DNA from 2 places in the Halobacillus sp. A1-3 genome. Region 1 is predicted to be linked to the other one. Evidence: riboswitches for the same ligand, from Rfam matches in the RefSeq annotation. Region 1 holds a riboswitch; the other holds the start of a gene.
The links. Region 1 has a riboswitch for thiamine pyrophosphate ahead of ACRYKC_RS17770 (thiamine phosphate synthase). Riboswitches for the same ligand answer to the same signal wherever they lie in the genome.
Positions count from the first base shown of each region.

Region 2: linked by a shared signal. The riboswitch ahead of thiT (energy-coupled thiamine transporter ThiT) and the one ahead of ACRYKC_RS17770 (thiamine phosphate synthase) in region 1 are both predicted to bind thiamine pyrophosphate.

Region 1 covers NZ_JBPCEO010000011.1:55,730-63,572, forward strand. Annotated here, with positions in the region: gene ACRYKC_RS17745 (aldo/keto reductase) at 1-486, opposite strand, end outside; gene ACRYKC_RS17750 (ThiF family adenylyltransferase) at 569-1,582, opposite strand; gene ACRYKC_RS17755 (thiazole synthase) at 1,582-2,346, opposite strand; gene thiS (sulfur carrier protein ThiS) at 2,350-2,553, opposite strand; gene thiO (glycine oxidase ThiO) at 2,550-3,671, opposite strand; gene ACRYKC_RS17770 (thiamine phosphate synthase) at 3,655-4,266, opposite strand; TPP riboswitch at 4,357-4,465, opposite strand; gene ACRYKC_RS17775 (M14 family zinc carboxypeptidase) at 4,656-7,043, opposite strand; gene ACRYKC_RS17780 (hypothetical protein) at 7,276-7,827, opposite strand.
Region 2 covers NZ_JBPCEO010000002.1:188,715-196,557, forward strand. Annotated here, with positions in the region: gene ACRYKC_RS03690 (general stress protein) at 1-445, shown strand, start outside; gene ACRYKC_RS03695 (GNAT family N-acetyltransferase) at 594-1,472, opposite strand; gene ACRYKC_RS03700 (DedA family protein) at 1,497-2,105, opposite strand; gene ACRYKC_RS03705 (hypothetical protein) at 2,133-2,558, opposite strand; gene ACRYKC_RS03710 (phospholipase D family protein) at 2,766-4,253, opposite strand; gene thiT (energy-coupled thiamine transporter ThiT) at 4,364-4,930, opposite strand; TPP riboswitch at 5,016-5,114, opposite strand; gene ACRYKC_RS03720 (alpha/beta hydrolase) at 5,235-5,981, opposite strand; gene ACRYKC_RS03725 (SDR family oxidoreductase) at 6,009-6,842, opposite strand; gene yfkAB (radical SAM/CxCxxxxC motif protein YfkAB) at 7,013-7,843, shown strand, end outside.

The DNA.
Region 1 (7,843 bases):
TTTAAGATATTTGCTTAACAATTCCATTTGCATCGGGTTCTGGTTACTTACACCAAAATAACGAACCTTCCCACTTTCTTTTAACTCCGTAAATGCTTCTGCTACTTCTTCCGGCTCCATCAGGGCATCGGGTCGGTGCAGCAGAAGAGTATCTACGTAATCCGTTTTTAATCGGCGTAGGCTGCCTTCGACGGACTCTAAAATATGATCTTTGGAGAAATCAAAGAACCCTTTACGAATTCCGCATTTGGTCTGCAGTTTCATTTTCTCTCGCACGTCATCGTTCATCCCGATCGCATCAGCGAATACTTCTTCTGACTCACCGCCGCCATAAATGTCGGCGTGGTCGAACAAATCAACGCCGCAATCCAAAGCATTTTCAATAACTTCAGCTGCATCTTTTTTGCTGAGTTGGTTAATCCGCATACAGCCTAAGGAAATTTCACCAACTTCTAATTCACTGTTTCCTAACTTAATCTTTTTCAAGATAGCCACCTCTTTTCTGTTAATGATTTTATCCTATCATTTTGAGGTGAGAATAGTAATTGATACAGCTTCTGGAAAATTGTTAAGCTCCTACATAACGTTCATAAAGTTTTTTAGCCTCATCAGCATCATTAATTCCATGAATTAAGGTTCTTCCATCCTTGAAAACGACGAACCTGATCCCTTCAATTTCAAAGATAAGCAGCTCTTGATTCTCTTTCACTTTACTCGTTACAGAAGCAATCCGCTTGCGCAATTGTGAAAGGGAACTTATCCCTCCCACTGGTCTAACTTGCACAGTGTCCCTTCCACAAAGCACAGCCGTCTTCATGCCTTTTTCTTTTTGCAAATAAGGGAATGTGGCATTTACAGAGCATGACGGGCACTGAAGATTTAACAACTTCGTTACGTTGATGGACGAATGGTCCCCTTTCCAGACGTCAAAATAAACCAGGTCTGTTGCCATTTCATGCCCCGTCAGATGCTTTAAGCACTCTGTCGTTTGGTATGAGGCAGCAAGCTGTACTGCAGGACCAATGATTCCAACCGTATCGCATGTTTCTCCTTCATGAGGCAGATGTTCAATCAGACACTCTAAACAGGGAGTCTTACCAGGTCTTATGGGGAGTGCCACTCCATGGCTCTGGACGCAACCTCCATACACCCACGGGACCCCATTTTTGGCAGCAGCATCGTTGATGATAAACCGTGTAGAAAAATTATCTGTCCCATCCACAACGATGTCTGCAGATTTGACTAACGCTTCAGCATTTTCAGGTGTGAATTCCTCTGCGATTCCGTTAACATCAATCTCAGAATTGATCTTTTTTAAATGATATTCTGCCGCTTTAGCTTTTGAAAGGACTTCCATGGCATCTTCCTCTGTATAGAGGTGCTGGCGGCTCAAGTTACTCCATTCAATATAGTCACGGTCGATGATGGTGATTTTTCCAATACCTGCTCTAGCCAGCATTTCTGCATTTGCACTTCCCAAAGCTCCAGCACCAACGATAAGCACATGTTTGGTAGAAAGAAGCGCTTGCCCCTCTTTTCCAATTGGAGTAAAAAGTTCCTGGCGTGAATAACGGTCTGGCATTAGTCGACCATTCCGCTCTCAGGACTGCTTTTCACCGCATATTCCTTCATCGGTATTCTTCCTGCTTCGAAGCCAAGACGTCCGGCTTGAACGGCAAGCTTCATCGCTTCGGCCATTTTCACGGGATCCTTAGCCCCTGCTACTGCAGTATTAAGCAGAATACCGTCTGCGCCAAGTTCCATAGCCAAAATCGCATCCTTTGGAGATCCTATTCCAGCGTCAACTATGACAGGGATGTCTGATTGTTCGATGATCAGTTTTAAATTGGAAGGATTAATGATTCCCTGCCCAGACCCTATAGGGGAAGCTCCTGGCATGACTGCGTGGACCCCTTTCTCCTCCAAACGTTTTGCTAACACGACATCATCCGACGTATAAGCTAATACAGTAAACCCTTCTTCTAAAAGTTGTTCGCAGGCTTTCATTGTTTCGAATGGATCTGGGAGTAAGGTTTGATCGCATCCAATGACTTCAACCTTAATCATGTCACAAATATCGGAGGCTTGAGCTAGTCTTGCTATCCGCACTGCCTCATCTGCCGTTTTTGCTCCTGCCGTATTGGGAAGCAAGGAATAGTTCTCAAAATCAAGGTTTTCAAGCATGCTTGGCTCATCAGCATTTGAAAGGTCCATTCGTCTTACAGCAAACGTCAAAATCTCTGTTTCTGATGCTTTCACTGCATCCCTTTGGATATCGAAGCTTGGGTATTTTCCCGTCCCTAACATCAAACGTGAATGAAATTCTTTATCTGCAATTTTTAACATGGATTATCCTCCTCCTACAAAATGAACAATTTCTACCTTGTCTCCATCCGCAAGCCTTGTGTTCTCATAGCTGTCTTTTTTTAAGACCTCCCGGTTGTGCTCGACAATGGAAAACCTTTTTCTAATGTTAAAACGCTCAAGCAAATCGGCGACTGACGTTTCGTTCTCGGACAAATCTACCGTTCTTCCATTTACAATAACGTTCATAACGTGATCCTCCTTTCATGAGTTGCAAATCGCTCAGGCGATAGCATTTCTTTACTAGGGTAGGGAACTTCGTTTTCTACTATTAAATCTCTGAGCATCTGTCCAGTTACTGGAGCAAGCAAGATTCCATTGCGGTAATGCCCTGTAGCAAAATAGAAACCTGGAAGATTCGGATGTTCACCTATGATCGGCGAGCCATCTACGGAACCAGGTCTGATGCCTGACCAGCATCCTAGAAAAGGTTCATTTTGAAGATCAGGGAGAACAGAAAATACTTCATTCATTAAGCTGGCTAATCCACCGCCGGTTGTTGTGGTGCTACTGTCTCCGGAAATCGAAGTGGCTCCTATGAGGTAACGACCATCCAGTTTAGGCACAAGGTAAAAATTACGGAAGAACAATGTTTCTTTGAAATACTGCCTGGCAGGAAACAAAGAAAAACATTCTCCTTTCGTAGGGACCATCGGATTTTCGAGCCCAGTCGATTCAAACCAGCGTCCGCTGTCAGCTCCTGAAGCCACAACTATTCTCTCAGCTATAAGAGTTCCTGTTTCCAGCTGTACTTGATAACCTTCCTTCACCTTTTCTATCCCAAGTACAGTATTGTTTTCTATTAATCTACCTCCATAGAAAAAAGCAGCTCTCTTGAACGCCTCACAACTTTTAGCAGGCTCAACATGACCATCTTCTCTCATTAACAGTGCCCCGCGACTATTGATAAGAGAGGGAATACGATCCTTTACTTCATTGGCCGTTATCCACTCTAAGTCAGGGAATTCTTCCTTTTTTGCAGCTAGTTCTTTTTCATGTTCTGAGTCAACAGCAATTTCTAGCATTCCATATTCAGAAAGACCAATATCAATTGATGTGAGGTTTCGCAGCTCTTTCGATAATTCCTTATATAAATTCCGACTTGACTCGCAAAGTTTATGAAATTCACTTGCCTTTTTATTTTCCGTATGAACACCGAGCATACCCGCCGCAGCTCTTGTCGCTTTACTTCCACTGGATGACTTTTCAACGACTAATGTTGATACGCCACTTTTATTCAAATAATAGGATATCGAATGACCAATAATTCCTCCCCCGATGATGAGAGTATCAACGTGATCGATCATAAATAAAAGCCTCCTTTTTATATTTTTTCACAGCTTGAAGTGGGTCTTTTTCACCGAAGATACCTGACATCACTGCTGCACCTGATGCGCCGGCCTCCGCTAACTCTTTCATCTGGTGGCTATGAATGCCCCCAATCGCTATGACAGGAATTCTAAGTGAAGAAGTCATCCTTTGAAGCAGTTCCAGTCCTCGTGGAGCCACACCTTTTTTACTATTGGTGGAATAGATATGTCCAAATATTACGTAATCAGCCCCTTCCTTCTCAGCTTGATGAGCAGACTCCAGAGAATGAACGGAAACCCCGACAGTTTCATGTGGAAAATTACTCCTAACTTCTCTGAGCGAATAGCCTTTTTCCGGCAAGTGAAGGTTTCGAATCCCTGTGTCTTTCATGAAAGAATAATGCCTATGAACATACAGCTTTTCTTTTGGAAGCCCACTCTCTATCAAACGATTCACGAGAGAGAGGTAGTCTGGCAGCGCTCTTTGTTTTTCTCTCAGAATGATTCCATCTACATATGGTGAGATAAGCAGAATCGTAGATAACAGTTGAATATCTCCCATTTTTCCATCGGTTACGGTTATTAGTTGCAACTCCAACACTTCCTTTATTTTTGAGCACAAAAAATGCCACTCTCCCGGAGGAAAGTGGCATTACTTATAGAATACACGTTACGTGTCTAAAGCCTATCTTCGTCACTTTCCTCCGCTGGTTTAAACCAGTTCAGGTTCAAAGAGTCTCAAAGTTCTACTTTGATCTCAGCCCTTAACAAGGGCACCCCTAGTGAATGAACTATTCAGTTGGCGTTTGACTTTACTCTACAATAATTTTAATATTTCGTCCACACAATTTCTGGAAATGTTTAGAATTAGGACCAATAGACTACAATTTATCCAGTATCGCGATGATATAAGAAGACCACCTCAAATATTCCAAATTATGGATGACCTGAGGTGGTAATTAATGGGTCTAATCTGTTTGTTTATTTGGTAAAAATCGCATTTGAGAACAGGCGGAATAAGTAATCAGTATGGTCTCGGAACCCTGCTTCAAGTCCGATTAATGTTACGTCTTGATCTTTTTCATTTACGATTACAGGCTTACCTTGTGCACCCTCACGGTTTTCCCAGTGTCCAGCCACAAAGAAATCATCCGTGTTGAATGAGGCGTGAACATTTACCGATTCAACGTCTGTATACCATACGGGTTGATAGACAAACCCATAATCAGTGGACTCATATCCAGAGGTTAGTGGAGACGAACTATAGTCAACTCTTACGATTCCATTGCTGTTAGAATAGCCTTCATTTACGGTCACATCTGTTAAGCCAAGCTGTTTCGTTGCTTCAGAGGCACCAGTTCCTACAGCAATATATTTGCCGCCTTCTTCTACAAAGGACTGGATGTTTTGTTTAAATGCTTTATATTCGTTCTCATCTTCAAGTCCAAATTCATCGTTTGCAGGGATATTGTTATATGAAATCATGCGGGACGTTCCGCTGAAAAAGAAAACGTCTGTATCCCGGAGCCCTTCTGCTGCAAGCTGCTGTGGTGTTATCTCTTCAACATCAAACCCTAACCGTTGTAAAGCCGCCAAGGTACCTGCGTGCGATTGTGATTTGTAGATGCCACCATCTTTGAGGATGGTCACTTTTTGAGCATTCAGCGATTCACCGTTCGCCACATCCTCTGTCTTCACAGTAATGCCCGATTTCTCGACCAGTTTTCTTAATTCAGGTGTTTCCTTCGCATTCACGTAAAAATTCTCTTTTTCCTTTTTTACATCAAAACCATGATTTATGAGTGTATTGACGAGATTGACGGCTTTCACAGAAGAGTTTGGAATTACATAAGGGCCATCACCGACCAATTCACCGTCCGCAGTTACTTTTTTCACATCGTGTACTTTCACGTTAAACGAGCTTTTGGCATCGACTTTGACCGCTTCAAATCCCCATAGCTCAGGTAAGTTCCATGCGGAGATGTCGTACATAGCCGGTGTAATATCAGTAATATCTTCACCATCCCATAGCATCGTGTTCGCAAGCCCTGCTTTTGCCTGACTCATATCCACGATATAAGTTCCAGCAGGATAGTTCACCCCATCATAAGTGAATTCTTTTTTAGACTCAGAGACTTGAATATCATTGAACTCAAGGTGTTCTACCGCTTTTTCCGTTGCTGTTGGATCTTCTTTATCTGCAGGTAGAATATAGGCTTTAGGAAAGAAACCTTCTGTATGATACGGATGGTCAAATTGAATGCCTCGTTTAAATACCTCAATCTGATCTTTGATCATTTCTTCTTTGTTTTGGTTAGAAAATTCAAGTGCTCCCATTACAGCATCATAATGCCATTTCACGCCATCCCAATCATTGGTTGGCGCTTCAAGCGTATAACCGTAAGCACCGTGGTACATCGCATACATCGGCGTAAAAATTGGCGGGTAATCATCCCAGCCAGCTGTATCATCACGCTGAGGGATATAAGTACCTTCCATGGATTGATAGTCCACATTTGACGTATTGTCGTACTCACTGCGGTGATCAACAATATTTCCTTCCATGGCCTCCGCTTGGTCCATCGCCCATTTCGAAAATAGATCATATTCATAGTTAGGATTATGCGGGGGTGTACATGGTTCAATTAAGCCGGGGTTGTCAGGTCCCCCAAAAGATTTGATATAACCATGTAGGTCAAGGAACACCATTGGATTCCATTCTTTAATTAATTCAACTGTATGCTTCGTCTCCACTTGGGATTGTGTAATAAAATCACGGTTTAAATCAAAGCCATTGCTGTTAAACCGGGTTGCATCGATGCGGCCGTCAGGATTGGCCACCACATTGAAAATTAAGATATGATTTTCAAGTAATTCTTTTGTTTTCTCATCTTCTGCTGTCGCGAATCTTTCAATCAGTTGTAGCGCAGCGTCAGAGCCTACAAATTCTGTACCATGGATCGATGCGTTTATCATTACAGGAACTTTGAAATCCGGATGTTTCTCGATAAATTTCTCAGCCTTTTCAGGGTTCTTAAACATTTTCTTTCTTAATGATTTTTGATAGCCATACTTCCCTTTTTCTGTGGGATCAGAAATCGTAACCACATAAAGATCGTTTCCTGCAGAAGATTTCGCAGGTGTTTCCACTGTGATTCGGTTACTTCTTTCATCAATCTCTCTAAGCTTGTCATCCACTTTCGAATACTTCACAAAATCATAGTTTTCACTATTAAATAGACTCCCATCTTCCTCCTCCAACGTTTCATTTACATTTACGTTATGCCATTTCGGCGAGTCTGCTGAAGCCGTTATGGGCACAGCAAACATCCCAAGGGCAGCGACCCCAGCAATAAGTTGCTTCTTCATTATGTACCTCCTATATTCTATTAGACTTAATTACTAGTTTATACCAATTGTTACAATTGTTGTATACTTAGATCATCCTGATTTACGTCAGTTCTTATGTACCAGGAGTTCCGTCATTCACTTTAGATTATAGACTTTAATAAAAGTAAAAAAATCAGAACATTAAGCCTGTAAGTACCACAAATTAAATAAGAAAGCGCGATTGCCAATTCAGGCAATCGCGCTTTCTTATTTAATTTAATACACTGTCAATTTTTGCTTTTATTCTACTATAGCTTACTGGATGACAAAATTTATTAATCGTTGAAAGAGAAATAGTCTTTTGTTCTGTAAAATGTTCATTAAGATAAGAAGTTGGAACAACATAAAAGTCCCAGCGGTTCACATCAAGAAGATCGTAATTCGATTTATCTTGATCTGTATAAACGCAAAAAACATAACAATCCGAATTTCGTTTCGATTCAGAGCTCATTATTCCTGTGGCAGTATCCCATGCTCTTGCTTTGGGTATGTTAAAAACAATTTTAGACGGTTGCCTTTGCTTCCATGATTGAATATAAGCAGATGACTTAACCTCTATAAGATTGTCATTATATACAAAGTCAGCCTTATCCCATTCAATTCGAGGCTTACTTGTTAATCCTAAGGCATATCCAACCAAAAACTCAGCTAAAATACCTCGATTTGTATTACTTAATAAATCTGAATATGCCCAGCGCCAAAATTCCTCCACTGTAGTTTCCGTGCCCTTTATTTGTACTCCTTTAGATATCTTCGAATTCAAACTATCACTCCCATTT
Region 2 (7,843 bases), on a different contig from region 1:
AATCGCTGCCGCTGGCCCGATTGCTGCCGCCCTTACTGGTGCAGGAGTAGGCGCTGGCGGGGGAGGAATCGTCGGGGCGTTAGTTGGAGCTGGAATGTCTGAGCATGAAGCTAAACAATACGAGAACCATTTGAAAGAAGGCAAAATTATCGTCATTGTTGAAGCTTCTGAAAAAATTCAGGATAAAGTTTATCGTACTTTCCTTAGTAATAAAACAGAGAACAAATCGATGTATCCTGATTCATACAAAAATCATAACCAAAACCATACCCAAAGTCATAACCAAAATTCTCATCATAGCCATACAACGGACAATAACCATGACAGAAAAACAAAAGAGGAAGCTTACGCTGGAAATCCATCTTCCAACCGCGAAACAGAAACACGTACGAGAACATCAGAGAGGCACGACTCTTCTCGAACAGAAACCAGCAGACGTAATTAAAAACACTAATATGACCTCTGGGAAATTACGAGCCCCAAAAAGGGAGCAGAAAAACCCTTAAGGCGATACGCCTTCGTAAAGCGAGTAATTTCCCAGACCAACTTTTTCTCTCTTTTTAGCCAAACGTACACAGAGAGAATTGTTTCTTTCACTTACTCAGTTTATAATAGTCCATCGTCGAAGAAATGGTAAAATCACAAGATTGATAAAGCAAAAGAGCATTTCTATTATCTACGACGACCTGCAACATAATTTTCTTAACCTGTTTTTCTCTCAATTGCTTAACTGCATTCATTATTATCTCTCTGCCATATCCTTTTCTCCGTTCTTCAGGAACCACCCCTAATCCATAGATTCCCCCCTTACCTTCACTTACTTCAAGGTGAACTTTTCCTACAGGTCTTTCTTCCCTTTCAGCAATATAAATTTCTACACCATGTTTCTCTTCCTCCTCAGGCAAAGTCAATCTTGTTTCGTCAATTTGAAAGTAAATGGCATTTTGTCTTGCGATTTCTTTTGCATCCTCGTTTGTAGCTTTTCTCAACTTGAGTTTACCGGTGGTATTCATATCTTCTGGTAATTTTGTTAAATACATATCATGTTCGGAATGTTCATACTGAGCACCCTGAGCTTGAATAAAAGCTTGGCCAGCTTCAGAATTTGAATCACTTAGGAGAAGGATCTCCAGCGATTCTCTTCTTTGCCATTCTTGCTTCACATGGGAAAATAATTCACTGAAAATGCCCTGCCTTCGATAGTCCGGATGAACCATTCCGTTTACTTCGAGTGCTTCTCCACCAAATTGACAGATTCCGATATATCCAATCAGAAAATCTCCATTATAGTATAAGAATTCATTCTTTTGCTCGCTTTCTTTTTTCAAGTGACTTCTTTTATAATCAAGCTCCAATTTCAACGTTACTGCATCATAATTCACACAAGCTCTTTTCAATTCTGTTACATCAATAAACTCTCCTCGGCTCAGAGCCGTTTTCTTTTTTATAGCAGGATTAGGGATAGGGGACATCATTAATCGCTCCTTATTAAATAATTACACTGCCCTTTTCTTCTTTATAAACCAAATGAAGGAAAAACCAAGGATAAATGCTACCAGGATATAAATGATTTTTTCGTACATATCCATGTAAACGACGATTTCGTTCCATGATGTACCCACTGAAGCCCCTACAAATACGAGCACAACGTTCCAAATCAAAGTCCCAAATGTGGTCAAAGCAAGAAATAATGAAAAGCTCATATTCGACATTCCTGCAGGGATGGAAATCAAACTTCGGACTAATGGTATAAATCGGCAAAACAGAACTGTCCACGGTCCATAGCGATCGAACCACAGATCTGCTTTATAAATATCCTTTTTCGTCAATCGTAAGAGATAGCCCCACTTGTCCACGATTTTTTCAAGCCTCTCTACATCCAGCTGCAACCCAAGTCCATACAGCAATGCTGCCCCTAACACCGAGCCAGCGGTTGCGGACATGATTACTCCGAATATGCTGATATTACTGGTTGTCGTCATAAACCCTCCAAAGGTCAAGATCACTTCAGAAGGAATGGGAGGAAAAATATTCTCAAGCGCAATCAATAAGAGAATCCCAATATATCCATAAGTATTGATTAGATCAATCAACCAATTTTCCATTTTTATCTCCCTCTTTAGATTGTTTCCTTATCCTTTTAGCACGATCGTTTCTCTCTTCGTATTTTGCTCCTCTTGCCATTCAATTACCATATAAACTCGACTGACTTCGTCAAAAGTAACAGGCTTGCCTTCCCTGTTTACGTATGTATCTCCTTTAATGGAACCTGTTTCAATCTTATTGACTTTGCTCTCGCCACTTACTGACTTTGTTTGTACGATTGTATCTGTTTCATCAATGACCGCATGAACGTTGATCTTGTAAAATTCAGGACTTCCGTTGTCCTTTCCTTTAAAAATGACCTTCCCATCTCCTGCTTTAAACAATTTTGGGGTACATTTGATCTTATAATGTTGTACTTCCCAATGGTCACTTTCTCCGTTCAACGATAGATGAAAGTGGTTTTCTTTATTCTCTTCCTGCAGGCCACAGCCCAAAAGCAACAATACTATCATTAAAAGCAGACTACATATTTTGATTATTCTCATGTTTTCTTACACCTCTGCTAGTTCATTCTATAGTTCTCTTGAATCAATCAGACCATTTCTGATGACGTTTTCTCCATTTTTTACAATAACATAAATATCCAGTTATAAATGAATCAAAATTCATTTTTCCATAAAAAAAAGACTGAATCCCATTCGATTCAGTCTTTCAACAAATCAATAAGTTGTGAACCATGTCCATTTTTGCAGATGATAGGTGGCGTAGCGAATAAATGTAAGATTACCTTGAAACTCCGAATAGTCTGCTGTATAAGTCTCGCCGTTTTCGTTATTCCACATCCGTTTAAAGTAGCTATCCACTTCTTTAAAAACTTCTTCAGAAGGTGGACCTTTGATGACCACATCTGCTTCAAGATTCAAGTTTGCCAGATTACGTCTTGTATAATTGGCAGAACCTGCAATAATAACATTTTCTTTCGACTTATCTATATATAACATTTTGGTGTGAAACTGCTCGATATTTACTTCATACCAGCGCATATTGATGTTTTTGTTACCTAAATTCTTCATTTCCGCTGCTACAGGTAAGTTAGGCAGGCCAGGTTTTTGGTGCCCAAAGGCTTTCTTATTCGGATCCATGATTATATTGACTACAGCCCCGCGATCAGCCGCTTTATCAAGCTGGTCAATCACTTTCCGGTCACCCAAGTAATACATGCCTAGCCAAACATTATCGCCTTCTCCTGCTTTTTTAAGTTCATCAAGAATGGAGCGATAGATCTTTCCTTCCGTCACAAATTGAGTTTGTAAATTTCCCTCTTGTTTTTCAAAAGACATGTCTTCATATTCAGGAAAATCAGCTTCTCCTGAATAATTGACCACTGCTTCTTCTGCTTCTAATATATCCTTAATGATTGGGCCTTTCATTTTGAATGCTACATTCTCATGATAGCCGCTTGCATCGTGTGGGTTTGCAGTTTGAACAATGGCAGAATCCTCCGTGACCAACAGCTTACGGTGATTCGCTTTAATGTTCAATAACTTCATGTACGACCTTAAGGTGACATCTGGTGCTTCTTTTGCGATTGGGTTACCAATCCAGCCCTGCCCTTCGGTTCCCATCCAGGAAAAGAACAAGCGCCATACGCTTGAATAAAGAGGGTTGGAATCACGGAGCTTATTTAGATTCGTGAGTACAACGTCCACTCCAGCGTCTTCTAAGCGGCGGATGGTCTCTGATTCGTACGATCCATAAATGGTATTGATCCGATCAGTAATGAAAACAACTTTTAGGTCAGGATGTTTTTCTTTTTGCTGGACAATTTGATCAACAAGGTTATCCGAAATCGGAGGAAACTCATTTTTTCCGTTTGTATAGCCATTAAATAAGAACATATCCGCTACAATAAAATCTTCTGCCTCAGAAATCGTCCGCCCTAACTCCTGAAAGATTTGACGTTCATGTACCGTCTCTCCGTCTTTATTCTCGTACGTTAAATCATAAAAAAATTCGATATCTTTCATCGAATGGGTTTCTCCTTGATAAGATATTCCTTCAGGCAATGGCTTCCACGAGGTATGATAGGCAATCATGAAGGTATTAACGAGGATAAATATGATGATGGTCCAGAAAATTTTGCTCTTATGAATTTGTCTTAACTTATTTCTTCTTTTCCGCATCCGTTTCTTCAAAAATCTCTTCATTAGTCAGTCCGCCTTTTTTATAGGGTGCAGTACTATTTTCACTAAAAAAATAGAAATCAAACCTAATACCTAAAAAAACCCTCGTTTTTATATAAAACGAGGGTTTTATCTTACTTTATTACTAATTGTGGGCGTTGAACAAAAAGCAGGGCTACAATCATCGCGCTCAGGACAAAAGCCGGCAGCATGTACCCCCCGTTATAAATAAGGGAGTACAACCATACGGGCTGACCTTCTGGAGCGAATTCTCCGTAAAAGACTATTCCAGCAATAAAGTGCCCCAAAAAGCGGAGTAAGCTTCCGATAAAACATCCGACAGTCACCCAAAAAATCAAAGAACCTTTTTCATTCGAAGAGATAGCTTTCCAGAGTGGTTGTGCCACAACCCCAGCTAAACCGATGACAGAAAAAGCGACCAGATAATCGAGAACCGTCTGCAACGGCGTGATGATATAAGCACCCGTTAGTATTTGATAAATCCCGAATAAAAGTCCTGTCGTCATTCCTCCTTTTACTCCCCAGCGAAATGCCATGATAAAGACGGGCACCATTGCAAATGAGACAGATCCGCCCTGCGCCCATAGTTTAAACGATAAAAAAGGAATGATATCAAGTAAAATGGCTAAAGCAGAAAAGATTGCCATTTCCACTAGAAATAATACACGTTGGTTTCTCACGATTGAGCCTCCTAATAAAAGACACAAAAAAAGCAACACCCAGGGGAAGCTTCCTGATGGAGGTTCCCGTTAAGCATTGCTCAACCATCAAAAGAGCCACCATCCCTACGCCAGTGCTAACTGACAGGTTCGAAGGGTCTGAACCGCATTCACTCTCAGCCGGAAGGCTCCCCTTGAAGGCTTTATACCGTTTACTTTTCTTGATTTGTCTTCTATTATAGTAAAAAAACAATGAGAATACAAAGATTTTTATTGCCCGGGAAATCCCTTTATAAAGGTATTCTAACGGTTGGGCTTTCGCTTATCATTTCGTTTTCGTGTACATTTGAAAGAATTCTAGACTTCGCTCAATAATTAAATCCTGGTCATTATCCAGTGTGGCTACGTGATAACTGTTTTCTAAATGGACGATTTCTTTGTGTTCTGAAAACACAGTATCAAAAATCACCTCTGAGTTATGCGGAGGAACGACGTGATCTTCATCTGAAACAAACACAAGTATCGGACAATGGACGCTTGATAGCTGGCTTTTCACCTGACTCATTAAATCTAAAAGCTGGTCAATGGAACGAACTGGTGTCCGTTCATAAGCAAGCTCTTCTACATCTTCCATCTTAATATCCGAACCAATCGCATCAGTGAACGGACCGTCCATTGCTTCTGTATTTTCCATCGCAGGAATATCAATCGCCGCATTAATCGGAATGACGCCTTCAATATCCGGATAGTTCTGGGCGACATATAACGCAAGTGTACCTCCCATAGAGAGTCCTACAGTAAAAATAACCTCACACCGATCTTTCAACCAGCGGTAACCCTCATCAATGGACTCGATCCAGTCCTCTTTTGTCGATTTTTCCATATCTTCTGGTGTCGTTCCGTGACCTTTCAGTCGTGGCGCACAAACGGTGTATCCAGCCCTTGCGTAGGCTTCTGCAAGAGGCCTCATGCTTTGAGTTGTACCAGTAAACCCGTGGGAAACTAGAATACCGACTTCATTTCCCTTGAAGTAAATAGGATCTGCACCTTTCAAGACGTTCGTCATTTCCATAAATTTCTCTCCTTTATCGATATATAATCAGGAAAGCAGATTTTTTAAAACCATTCTCTCTAACCATGCCCACGGAAGCACCTTCTTTAAGAATAGGTTCATCCTTACTCCTGGGCCAATTGGATAACGCAATTTTCGAATGCGATCTTTGTCTGCAAGTTTGGTCATTAGTGTAGCTACTTGTTGTGGGTCTCCGTGAGATTCACGATTTAATGCTTTCCAGAGAGCTTTCACATAATCAGCATAAGGTGATTCAGGGTTATAAACTGCGTTGGGCAGTTCCATTCCAGAACTCCAAATATTTGTTTCGTATGAGCCTGGTTCTATTAAAGCGACATCAACCCCAAAAGGTTTTACTTCTAACCGTAAACTTTCGGATAGTCCTTCCAGTGCGTATTTTGATGAGACGTATGCGGACAATCCAGGAAAGCCAATTCGACCGCTCACGCTGCTGACGTTTAAAATCTTTCCGCTTTGCTGTTTTCTCATTACAGGGAGTACGGCCTTCGTTACACTAATTACACCAAATACATTCGTTTCGAATTGGCGGCGATAGGCCTCCAAAGGTACCTGTTCCACAAAACCACCAATTGCAAAACCCGCATTATTGACGAGCACGTCCACTCTTTCAACTTCTTGAAGCCTTTCTTGAAAGTGAGCCAACGAGATAGCATCTGTTACATCTAATTGCCAAACTTCAATTCTTCGTTTGACTTCCTCATTTATAGAATCCCTTTTAAATAGTTTCGCTTTTTCCATATTTCTCATCGTTGCAATAACACGGAATCCTTTTTCTGCACATCTCAATGCGGTCATATAGCCAAAACCACTGGATGCACCGGTAATCACTACCGTTTTCATCAGATCAAACCTCCTCACTATTCTCTACATTTAGTTCGATACAGGCCCACCTTTTCCCTTTTCTAAAAAGGAATGCTAGGGTTCGATCTCGAATAATGGTAAAATAGCACGTGGTTTGTTTCTAACCAAAATCATTATAGAAAGGAAGTTTCATATCTATGAGTTCCAACATGAAGCTTCAGAAACTCTCGCCCTCTTTTGATCCATGGGAAGCATATATGGACGTAAAAGAACATGGAGAGATGACCTTATCCAATATTGAATTCACGACGACAACCTTATGTAATATGAGATGCGAGCACTGTGCAGTAGGATATACGTTACAAGATAAAGATCCAGAAGCATTGCCGATGGGACTAATTTTAAAGCGACTTGATGAGATCCCTCATTTACGAACTTTGAGTATCACTGGCGGAGAACCGATGATGTCTAAAAAATCTGTTGAAAACTACGTCGTGCCTTTGCTTAAATATGCTCACGAGCGTGGGGTCCACACGCAAATAAATTCCAACCTAACTCTTCCTTACAAGCGATACTTGCCGATTATTCCTTACTTGGATGTTTTACATATTTCACACAACTGGGGAACGATTGAAGAATTTATCCATACTGGATTTGCACGTATGGAAAGAAAACCATCGGAAGAAAACCGTAAAATGTTTTTCGACCGTATGGTGGAAAACTCTCAGCGTTTATCAGAAGAAGGGGTGATGGTTTCAGCAGAAACAATGCTGAACCGTCGGACGTACCCTTATCTTGAGGAAATCCACGACCATGTAAAGAAAATGAAGTGTGCAAGGCACGAAATTCACCCGATGTACCCTGTGGATTTTGCCAGCAGTTTAGAAACGTTGAGTCTTGAGAAAATGAGAGTAGCTATTAATCGTTTTCTTGATCACCGGGATCAAGAAATCTGGATGCTTTTTGGTACTCTTCCTTATTACCCATGCAGTTCTTCTCAAGATGATCTTGCCATGCTAAAACGATTGTATGAAGAGAAA